3 linked regions of the Prochlorococcus marinus XMU1406 genome follow. Each later gene encodes a partner of the first gene's protein in a complex. Links are inferred from orthologs where the notes say so. Each region holds a gene or a part of one and is shown in the gene's direction. Other genes may lie near its edges.

Region 1 (2,972 bases):
CTTCAATTTCTTTATTAACAGCAATTCTTAGTGCTTGAAATGTTCTTGTTGCTGGATGTATTTTTTTATATCTTTGTTTTGGTGGGAAGCAGCCTGCAATAGAATAAGCTAACTCTTTTGTCCCAGAATATTTCCCATTTTCCTTCAAATCCAATTTTATTTTCCTAGCAATCTTTCTTGATAATCTCTCATCTCCATATTTATAGATTAAGTTAGCTAGATCTTTTTCATTTAAATACTCAATTAATTTCTCTGCATCAACATCAAGAAAAGGATTCATGCGCATATCAAGCGGACCATCTTTTTGGAAACTAAATCCTCTTTTAGGGTCATCAATTTGGTTACTATTTACTCCAAGATCTGCAATTACAAAAGAAACTTTTTCTTTTGGTACAAAATCCGCAAAATTTGAAGCCCTTATATCAATCCTATTTTTAAACTCATCAAGTTTTTTTGATGCTGATTTTCTTGCGAATGGATCTTGATCAAGTCCAATTATATTTAAATCCGAATATTTTCTCAATAAATGATAAGAGTGCCCGCCTCCGCCTAAAGTTGCGTCAATTCCCTGAAGTTGATTGTTATGTATAAGTGGGTAATGCTCTAATGAGGCCATAATCTCATCTGTCATAACTGATTGATGATTGAAAAAAGATGAATCAGATAGGTCAGTTTGCATAACTTTCGACTAAGATTTATTTAGAAGTTAAATTTCGAATGGCTCAGCTAGAGACTAGAACAGAACCAATGGTGGTCAATTTTGGCCCTCACCATCCCTCAATGCATGGGGTTTTAAGGTTAGTTGTAACTCTTGATGGTGAGAATGTCATTGATTGTGAGCCAGTAATTGGATATTTACATAGAGGAATGGAAAAGATAGCTGAAAATAGGACAAATGTAATGTATGTCCCTTATGTAAGCAGAATGGATTATGCAGCAGGAATGTTTTATGAAGCTATTGTAGTAAATGCTCCTGAAAGATTAGCTAATATTCCAGTTCCCAAAAGAGCTAGTTACATCAGAGTTCTTATGCTCGAACTTAATCGTATTGCTAATCATCTTTTATGGCTTGGTCCCTTTTTAGCAGACGTAGGAGCTCAAACTCCATTTTTCTATATTTTTAGAGAAAGAGAGATGATCTATGATCTCTGGGAAGCTGCTACTGGACAAAGGCTTATAAATAATAATTTCTTCAGGATAGGTGGTGTCGCATGTGATCTCCCATACGGATGGTTAGAAAAATGTATAGACTTTTGCGATTGGTTCGGTCCTAAGATAGATGAATATGAAAAATTAATCACAAATAATCCAATTTTTAGAAAAAGAATTGAAGGTCTAGGAACAATACAAAGAGACCAGGCAATTAATTGGTCTTTGTCTGGGCCAATGCTTAGAGCTTCTGGAGTTTCTTGGGATTTAAGGAAAGTCGATAGTTATGAATGTTATGACGATTTTGATTGGCAGATTGCTTCAGAAAAAGAAGGAGATTGTTATGCGAGATATCGAGTAAGAGTTGAAGAGATGAGACAATCACTAAGTATCATTCGCCAAGCCTGCAAAATGATTCCAGGAGGTCCAACAGAAAATTTAGAAGCTCAAAGAATGTCGACTGAAGATAAGAAAAGTGAAATTTTTGGTATTGACTATCAATACGTAGCTAAGAAGGTTGCTCCAACTTTTAAAATTCCTAATGGAGAATTATATACAAGATTAGAGTCCGGCAAAGGAGAAATAGGTGTATTTATTCAAGGAAATAATGAAGTTACCCCATGGAGATTTAAAATCAGAGCAGCTGATTTAAATAATTTGCAAATATTGCCTCATATTCTTAAAGGTGCCAAAATCGCAGATATTATGGCAATCCTTGGTTCAATAGATGTCATTATGGGATCTGTTGATAGATAATTTCTTTAAATGAAACCCGCTGATTGGTTAATATTGCAGAAGAAGGTAAGATTTGGTGATTGTGATTCTGCAGGTGTAATTCATTTTCATAACTTATTAAAATGGTCGCATGAAGCTTGGGAAGAAAGTATTGAAATTTATGGGATTCCTTCTCAAGATATTTTTCCAGATTTTTCTATACGTAAAAGTCAAATTATTTTTCCAATAGTAAATTGTGAAGCAAACTTTCTTGCGCCTATAAAAATTGGAGATTTCTTAAAAGTAAAAATTGCCCCTCATAAAATTAATACCCATTTGTTCCAAGTAAATAGCTTTTTTATAAAAAATGGAAATAAAGTAGCCGAAGGAAAAATTATACATTGTTCTTTAGATGTTGATTCAAGAAATAAAATAGAACTTCCCGATCAGTTAGAAAGATGGATAGAGGCTTCAAATGTAAGTACAAATTTAAAAGAATGCTAATTATTATTTTTTAAATTTATAGTTTATTTTTTCTGTAATGCTATTTTTGTTTTTAACAATCCACTTTTCAGGCTTTTCATGTTTGGGCCAACTTTGAGAAAATTTTTTTAATAAATTTAAAGAAATTTCAATATTTTTATTATTTGTAAGTTCTCTAAATTCAACAATTACTTTAATTTTATTTCCCCATAATTTGTTAGATACTTTTGAAATATTGAATTTATTAATTGGGATATTTTCTTTCATAATGAAATCATTTAATCTAGATTCAATTACTTCAGGGAAAACGATTTCTCCTCCGGAATTAAAGGCATTATCACTTCTTCCAAAAAAGTTTAAATATAAAGAATTATTGATTTGATTAATTTCACCTAAATCACCTGTTTGCCACCACCCATTTTTATTTTTGAAATTTTCAGTTTTTAAAGAGTTTATTATTTCGATTCCAATTCTGGCTGATTTTATCTCGATTAATCCTTGTGCGTTAATTCTTATTTTTGTATCAGGTAGTATTTCTCCAACATTTTTAAAACCCATTAAGAATTCTTTTGGTTTTAAACTCGTAACCATTGCTGCTGTTTCAGTTGCGCCGTAACAAGGTGCTA
Region 2 (3,001 bases), 120 kb from region 1 along the record:
CCATATCTAAATAATTGTATCCATTAAGAATAGGTATAATAGGTTTCGACCAGTTTTCTAGATCATTCGTATCTTCATTAAATCTAATTTCGGCTCCTCTAGAAAGCATCCATAAACTTCCTTCTGGATTGAAACCAATACTTTGAACTCTTTTGCTACTCGCTCTTTGATGAGCTGTCCATGCATCACTATCATTTTCCAAAGTAGAAAAGAAATTACCCAGACTACTTACGCTGACATAATCTCCCTCTTTAGTTCTTCTTAAATCTCTTACACCTCCAGAACCAGATGCATCTACAACTTTTGCATTCCATGATTCACCACTATCTGATGTTTCATAGATTGCACCTGCAGTGGTGGCCAACTCTGCAATCCCTGCATCAACAGTCGTTATTAGAAATGGTTGACCTGGTAATTTGTTGCCAAGAGATAAACGAGTCCAATTTTTTCCCGCATCAAGTGTATGCATAACTAATGAGGGCTGACCTATTAACCAGCCCTCTTCACCTTTAAAGTCAATATCTAGCAGACGAAAGTTCTCTTCACTTGGTAAATCTAAATTTCTTTTCTCCCAAGTTTCTCCCCCATCATTAGATTCCATAATAAGTCTATTAGAACCTACTAAAAATCCATTTTTATCATCTATAAAATCAATATCTAAAGCATTAGCTTGGTCCTCAAACTGAATTGTTTTCCAAGGGCTACTATCACTCATCTTAACTCCTGTAGATGAACAACCGCTCAATACAAAACAAAGAAGGCCAGATAAAAGAAGAGTGGGGATACTAGTAATAATTTTTTTCATTTATGTATATTAATGCAAAGAGTATAAAGAAAGAAACATAGCAGCGGCAAAAGCCAGCCCTCCAAAAATCAATATATTTTTTTGTCCAGGAGGTAAACTATTAAAACCAAACCCATAAACTAAATTTTCTTCAAAACCACTAGGTTTAGATTTAGGACCTATATCCTTATAAAAATTTTTACCGGCTCGACAAACAGGGCAAGCAAAGGTGTTCCCATCCAACTCTGAAAAAGGAGTATTTTTGGGTATGTTTAATTTTTTATTTCCTTCAGACGGATCATAAATATACCCACAACTTCTACATTCGAATCTATTATGTTCTAAATTAAGAACAGGTTGTTTAACATTTACTTCTGAGGATTTTTCAGAAAGATTTCCTTTCTCAAAGTCTTCAACTATTTTGTTTTCCTCAGAGGCTGGTTGAATGTTTTCACTCACGGTTTATTATTGTTCTTTAAGAACTTTAAAAGATTTTGCTTAATTAAGCGACTTTTATTCAAAATTAATTTTTTAAGATGTTTTTATTAACTGGCTATGAATACTTTTTAGGTTTCCTCCTAATTGCCGCAGCTGTACCAGTATTAGCTCTAGTTACTAATCTCATCGTTGCCCCAAAAGGCAGAACAGGGGAAAGAAAACTTACCTATGAATCTGGAATGGAGCCTATAGGAGGAGCATGGATTCAATTTAATATTCGTTATTACATGTTTGCCTTGGTTTTCGTTATATTTGATGTTGAGACAGTATTCCTTTATCCTTGGGCTGTTGCCTTCAATAGATTAGGCTTATTAGCTTTTATTGAGGCTTTAATTTTCATTGCAATACTTGTTATCGCTCTGGCATACGCATGGAGAAAAGGCGCTTTAGAATGGAGTTAAAAAATTGAATCCACAATTATCCCCAAAAGCAATAAGAGAAATCCGAGAAGGAACTTGTAATTCTCTTGGTGCACCCCAAGTTACTACAGATTTAAGTGAAAATATTATATTGACAAGTTTAGACGATCTTCATAATTGGGCTAGACTAAGTAGTCTATGGCCTCTCTTGTATGGAACAGCTTGTTGTTTTATAGAATTTGCTGCCCTAATAGGATCTAGATTTGATTTTGATAGATTTGGATTAGTACCTAGAAGCTCTCCTAGGCAAGCAGATTTAATAATAGTTGCAGGAACAGTGACGATGAAGATGGCTCCAGCTCTTGTAAGACTGTATGAACAAATGCCTGAACCAAAATATGTAATTGCCATGGGTGCTTGCACAATCACAGGGGGAATGTTCAGCGCAGATTCTACAACTGCTGTCAGAGGGGTTGATAAATTGATACCAGTTGATCTATACCTACCAGGATGCCCACCAAGACCAGAAGCAATTTTTGATGCTGTAATTAAATTAAGAAAAAAAGTTGGTAATGAATCAATTTTAGAGCGCACAAAAACAGAACAAACTCACAGATACATAACATCTGATCACGAAATGAATCTTGTTTTCTCAGAAAATACAGGTGAATATCTAAACAAAACTTCAGCTAACGTCATTCCCTCCTCTAAAAAAGAAAAAATAACTGAATTACCTGAAAACGCCAAAAAAACTGAAATTATTAATACTTTAGAAGATTAATGGAAAAAGACGGTTTAGCCAAATCCTCAGATACTTCAATAGAAAAAGAAGGGTTTATAAGCCAATCTTTGTTTAAAGATGGAATTCCAAATCAATCTTTATCTGATGATCACATAGGAATCGAAAACATTTCTGTGGAACCTAACAAATTATATGAAGCAGTATCTGCCTTGAGAAATTACGGTTTCAACTATCTCCAATGTCAAGGAGGATATGATGAGGGACCAGGCAAAAATCTTGTAAGTTTCTATCATTTTATAACTGTTGATGATTTACAAAAAATCGAAAAAATTAAAGAAGTCAGATTAAAAGTTTTCTTAAAAAGAGATTCTGATTTATCAATCCCTAGTTTGTATAAAATTTTTAAAGGAAGTGATTGGCAAGAAAGAGAAACTTTTGATATGTATGGAATAAATTTTATTGATCATCCCAATCCCAAAAGACTATTAATGCCTGAAGACTGGAGAGGATGGCCATTACGAAAAGATTATATTCAGCCAGATTTCTATGAACTTCAAGATGCTTATTAGTTTAATTTTTTTAATTTGCGGTAAATAAACATAACTGCTCTCGCTAGTC
Region 3 (3,102 bases), 120 kb from region 1 along the record:
ATCCATTTTTATCATCTATAAAATCAATATCTAAAGCATTAGCTTGGTCCTCAAACTGAATTGTTTTCCAAGGGCTACTATCACTCATCTTAACTCCTGTAGATGAACAACCGCTCAATACAAAACAAAGAAGGCCAGATAAAAGAAGAGTGGGGATACTAGTAATAATTTTTTTCATTTATGTATATTAATGCAAAGAGTATAAAGAAAGAAACATAGCAGCGGCAAAAGCCAGCCCTCCAAAAATCAATATATTTTTTTGTCCAGGAGGTAAACTATTAAAACCAAACCCATAAACTAAATTTTCTTCAAAACCACTAGGTTTAGATTTAGGACCTATATCCTTATAAAAATTTTTACCGGCTCGACAAACAGGGCAAGCAAAGGTGTTCCCATCCAACTCTGAAAAAGGAGTATTTTTGGGTATGTTTAATTTTTTATTTCCTTCAGACGGATCATAAATATACCCACAACTTCTACATTCGAATCTATTATGTTCTAAATTAAGAACAGGTTGTTTAACATTTACTTCTGAGGATTTTTCAGAAAGATTTCCTTTCTCAAAGTCTTCAACTATTTTGTTTTCCTCAGAGGCTGGTTGAATGTTTTCACTCACGGTTTATTATTGTTCTTTAAGAACTTTAAAAGATTTTGCTTAATTAAGCGACTTTTATTCAAAATTAATTTTTTAAGATGTTTTTATTAACTGGCTATGAATACTTTTTAGGTTTCCTCCTAATTGCCGCAGCTGTACCAGTATTAGCTCTAGTTACTAATCTCATCGTTGCCCCAAAAGGCAGAACAGGGGAAAGAAAACTTACCTATGAATCTGGAATGGAGCCTATAGGAGGAGCATGGATTCAATTTAATATTCGTTATTACATGTTTGCCTTGGTTTTCGTTATATTTGATGTTGAGACAGTATTCCTTTATCCTTGGGCTGTTGCCTTCAATAGATTAGGCTTATTAGCTTTTATTGAGGCTTTAATTTTCATTGCAATACTTGTTATCGCTCTGGCATACGCATGGAGAAAAGGCGCTTTAGAATGGAGTTAAAAAATTGAATCCACAATTATCCCCAAAAGCAATAAGAGAAATCCGAGAAGGAACTTGTAATTCTCTTGGTGCACCCCAAGTTACTACAGATTTAAGTGAAAATATTATATTGACAAGTTTAGACGATCTTCATAATTGGGCTAGACTAAGTAGTCTATGGCCTCTCTTGTATGGAACAGCTTGTTGTTTTATAGAATTTGCTGCCCTAATAGGATCTAGATTTGATTTTGATAGATTTGGATTAGTACCTAGAAGCTCTCCTAGGCAAGCAGATTTAATAATAGTTGCAGGAACAGTGACGATGAAGATGGCTCCAGCTCTTGTAAGACTGTATGAACAAATGCCTGAACCAAAATATGTAATTGCCATGGGTGCTTGCACAATCACAGGGGGAATGTTCAGCGCAGATTCTACAACTGCTGTCAGAGGGGTTGATAAATTGATACCAGTTGATCTATACCTACCAGGATGCCCACCAAGACCAGAAGCAATTTTTGATGCTGTAATTAAATTAAGAAAAAAAGTTGGTAATGAATCAATTTTAGAGCGCACAAAAACAGAACAAACTCACAGATACATAACATCTGATCACGAAATGAATCTTGTTTTCTCAGAAAATACAGGTGAATATCTAAACAAAACTTCAGCTAACGTCATTCCCTCCTCTAAAAAAGAAAAAATAACTGAATTACCTGAAAACGCCAAAAAAACTGAAATTATTAATACTTTAGAAGATTAATGGAAAAAGACGGTTTAGCCAAATCCTCAGATACTTCAATAGAAAAAGAAGGGTTTATAAGCCAATCTTTGTTTAAAGATGGAATTCCAAATCAATCTTTATCTGATGATCACATAGGAATCGAAAACATTTCTGTGGAACCTAACAAATTATATGAAGCAGTATCTGCCTTGAGAAATTACGGTTTCAACTATCTCCAATGTCAAGGAGGATATGATGAGGGACCAGGCAAAAATCTTGTAAGTTTCTATCATTTTATAACTGTTGATGATTTACAAAAAATCGAAAAAATTAAAGAAGTCAGATTAAAAGTTTTCTTAAAAAGAGATTCTGATTTATCAATCCCTAGTTTGTATAAAATTTTTAAAGGAAGTGATTGGCAAGAAAGAGAAACTTTTGATATGTATGGAATAAATTTTATTGATCATCCCAATCCCAAAAGACTATTAATGCCTGAAGACTGGAGAGGATGGCCATTACGAAAAGATTATATTCAGCCAGATTTCTATGAACTTCAAGATGCTTATTAGTTTAATTTTTTTAATTTGCGGTAAATAAACATAACTGCTCTCGCTAGTCTCCTTGGATCATGTCTAAGAGTTGGAGTTATTCTTTTTGAATATAATGGTGCTTGCAAAACATAATAACCCTCAGATAATAATTTTTCTTTATTACATTGGACAGGCTCTGCCCCTCTACTTTCGTAATAGTCTACTAATGGAGACTTTTCAAATTGAATCTGAGATAAGATTGAGTTAAAAATTCGAGTATTAACTCCAAAATTTGATAGTTGTTTTTCTATTGCTTTGATATGTTGATAGACATCAAGTCCATCTGTTTCTCCAGGCTGAGTCATCAAATTACTTATATAAATTTTAGGAGCATTACTTTGCAATAATGCATCTACTATTTCTGGTACTAAAAGATTAGGCAATAAAGAAGTGTACAGACTACCTGGGCCAAGAACAATTAAATCAGCTTCTTTTATAGATTCAAGAGCACTTGGAAGAGCTGAAGGATTTTCTGGTAGGTAACCAATCCTCGAAATTAATTTTTTAGATTTACTGATCTTGCTTTCACCAAAAATTTTCTCACCATCTTCTAATTCGGCCCATAACATAACATCAATATTTGTTGCAGGTAAAACTTGACCTTGTACCGCCAAAACCTTACTAGAGGCTTGAACTGCTTTTTCTAAACTACCTGTAATTGTTGTTAAAGCTGACAAGAATAGATTTCCAAAACTATGACCTTCCAAACCACTTCCCCCTGAAAATCTGTACTGAAATAATCTAGTTAAAGTAGGT

The links.
Region 2: the proteins of HA149_RS00925 (region 1) and HA149_RS01555 are in contact, whole or in part, in a cryo-EM structure (PDB 6ZJN), measured with the Thermus thermophilus proteins. The link is inferred for Prochlorococcus marinus XMU1406 from one-to-one orthologs. Residues at the interface, in WP_223903221.1 of Thermus thermophilus: Met26, Thr27, Asn29, Gly31, Pro32, His34; in WP_096411116.1 of Thermus thermophilus: Glu45, Ser46, Asn48, Pro50, Ala51, Gly52, Glu53.
Region 3: the proteins of HA149_RS00925 (region 1) and HA149_RS01550 are in contact, whole or in part, in a cryo-EM structure (PDB 6KHJ), measured with the Thermosynechococcus vestitus proteins. The link is inferred for Prochlorococcus marinus XMU1406 from one-to-one orthologs. Residues at the interface, in WP_011057128.1 of Thermosynechococcus vestitus: Pro17, His18, His19, Pro20, Ser21, Met22, Val25, Arg27, Met29, Thr31, Ile38, Asp39, Cys40, Glu41, Pro42, Val43, Ile44, Gly45, Tyr46, Leu47, His48, Arg49, Gly50, Met51, Lys53, Ile54, Asn57, Arg58, Pro65, Tyr66; in WP_011056552.1 of Thermosynechococcus vestitus: Leu46, Met47, Tyr48, Thr50, Ala51, Cys52, Phe54, Ile55, Glu56, Ala58, Ala59, Ile61, Gly62, Ser63, Arg64, Phe65, Asn76, Pro78, Thr89, Thr91, Lys93, Met94, Ala97, Leu101, Met123, Phe124, Ser126, Asp127, Ser128, Tyr129.

Annotation. Positions count from the first base shown.
Region 1 is NZ_JAAORG010000001.1:169,880-172,851, forward strand. The notes cover bases 1-2,811. They hold HA149_RS00925 (NAD(P)H-quinone oxidoreductase subunit H), read left to right. Parts: upstream 1-717; coding sequence 718-1,905; downstream 1,906-2,811. Other genes in these bases: rsmH (16S rRNA (cytosine(1402)-N(4))-methyltransferase RsmH), read right to left, coding at 1-679; HA149_RS00930 (acyl-CoA thioesterase), read left to right, coding at 1,915-2,367; HA149_RS00935 (AMP-binding protein), read right to left, coding at 2,371-2,811. Also shown: more of HA149_RS00935, read right to left, coding at 2,812-2,972.
Region 2 is NZ_JAAORG010000001.1:287,270-290,270, reverse strand. What follows is about bases 162-3,001. They hold HA149_RS01555 (NAD(P)H-quinone oxidoreductase subunit 3), read left to right. Parts: upstream 162-1,320; coding sequence 1,321-1,683; downstream 1,684-3,001. Other genes in these bases: HA149_RS01540 (gluconeogenesis factor YvcK family protein), read right to left, coding at 2,949-3,001; HA149_RS01545 (NAD(P)H-quinone oxidoreductase subunit J), read left to right, coding at 2,422-2,952; HA149_RS01550 (NADH dehydrogenase subunit K), read left to right, coding at 1,715-2,422; HA149_RS01560 (rubredoxin), read right to left, coding at 815-1,243; HA149_RS01565 (photosynthesis system II assembly factor Ycf48), read right to left, coding at 162-805. Also shown: more of HA149_RS01565, read right to left, coding at 1-161. UniProt on the Escherichia coli protein: NDH-1 shuttles electrons from NADH, via FMN and iron-sulfur (Fe-S) centers, to quinones in the respiratory chain. The immediate electron acceptor for the enzyme in this species is believed to be ubiquinone.
Region 3 is NZ_JAAORG010000001.1:286,542-289,643, reverse strand. The notes cover bases 1-2,941. They hold HA149_RS01550 (NADH dehydrogenase subunit K), read left to right. Parts: upstream 1-1,087; coding sequence 1,088-1,795; downstream 1,796-2,941. Other genes in these bases: HA149_RS01540 (gluconeogenesis factor YvcK family protein), read right to left, coding at 2,322-2,941; HA149_RS01545 (NAD(P)H-quinone oxidoreductase subunit J), read left to right, coding at 1,795-2,325; HA149_RS01555 (NAD(P)H-quinone oxidoreductase subunit 3), read left to right, coding at 694-1,056; HA149_RS01560 (rubredoxin), read right to left, coding at 188-616; HA149_RS01565 (photosynthesis system II assembly factor Ycf48), read right to left, coding at 1-178. In the rest of the region: more of HA149_RS01540, read right to left, coding at 2,942-3,102. UniProt on the Escherichia coli protein: NDH-1 shuttles electrons from NADH, via FMN and iron-sulfur (Fe-S) centers, to quinones in the respiratory chain. The immediate electron acceptor for the enzyme in this species is ubiquinone.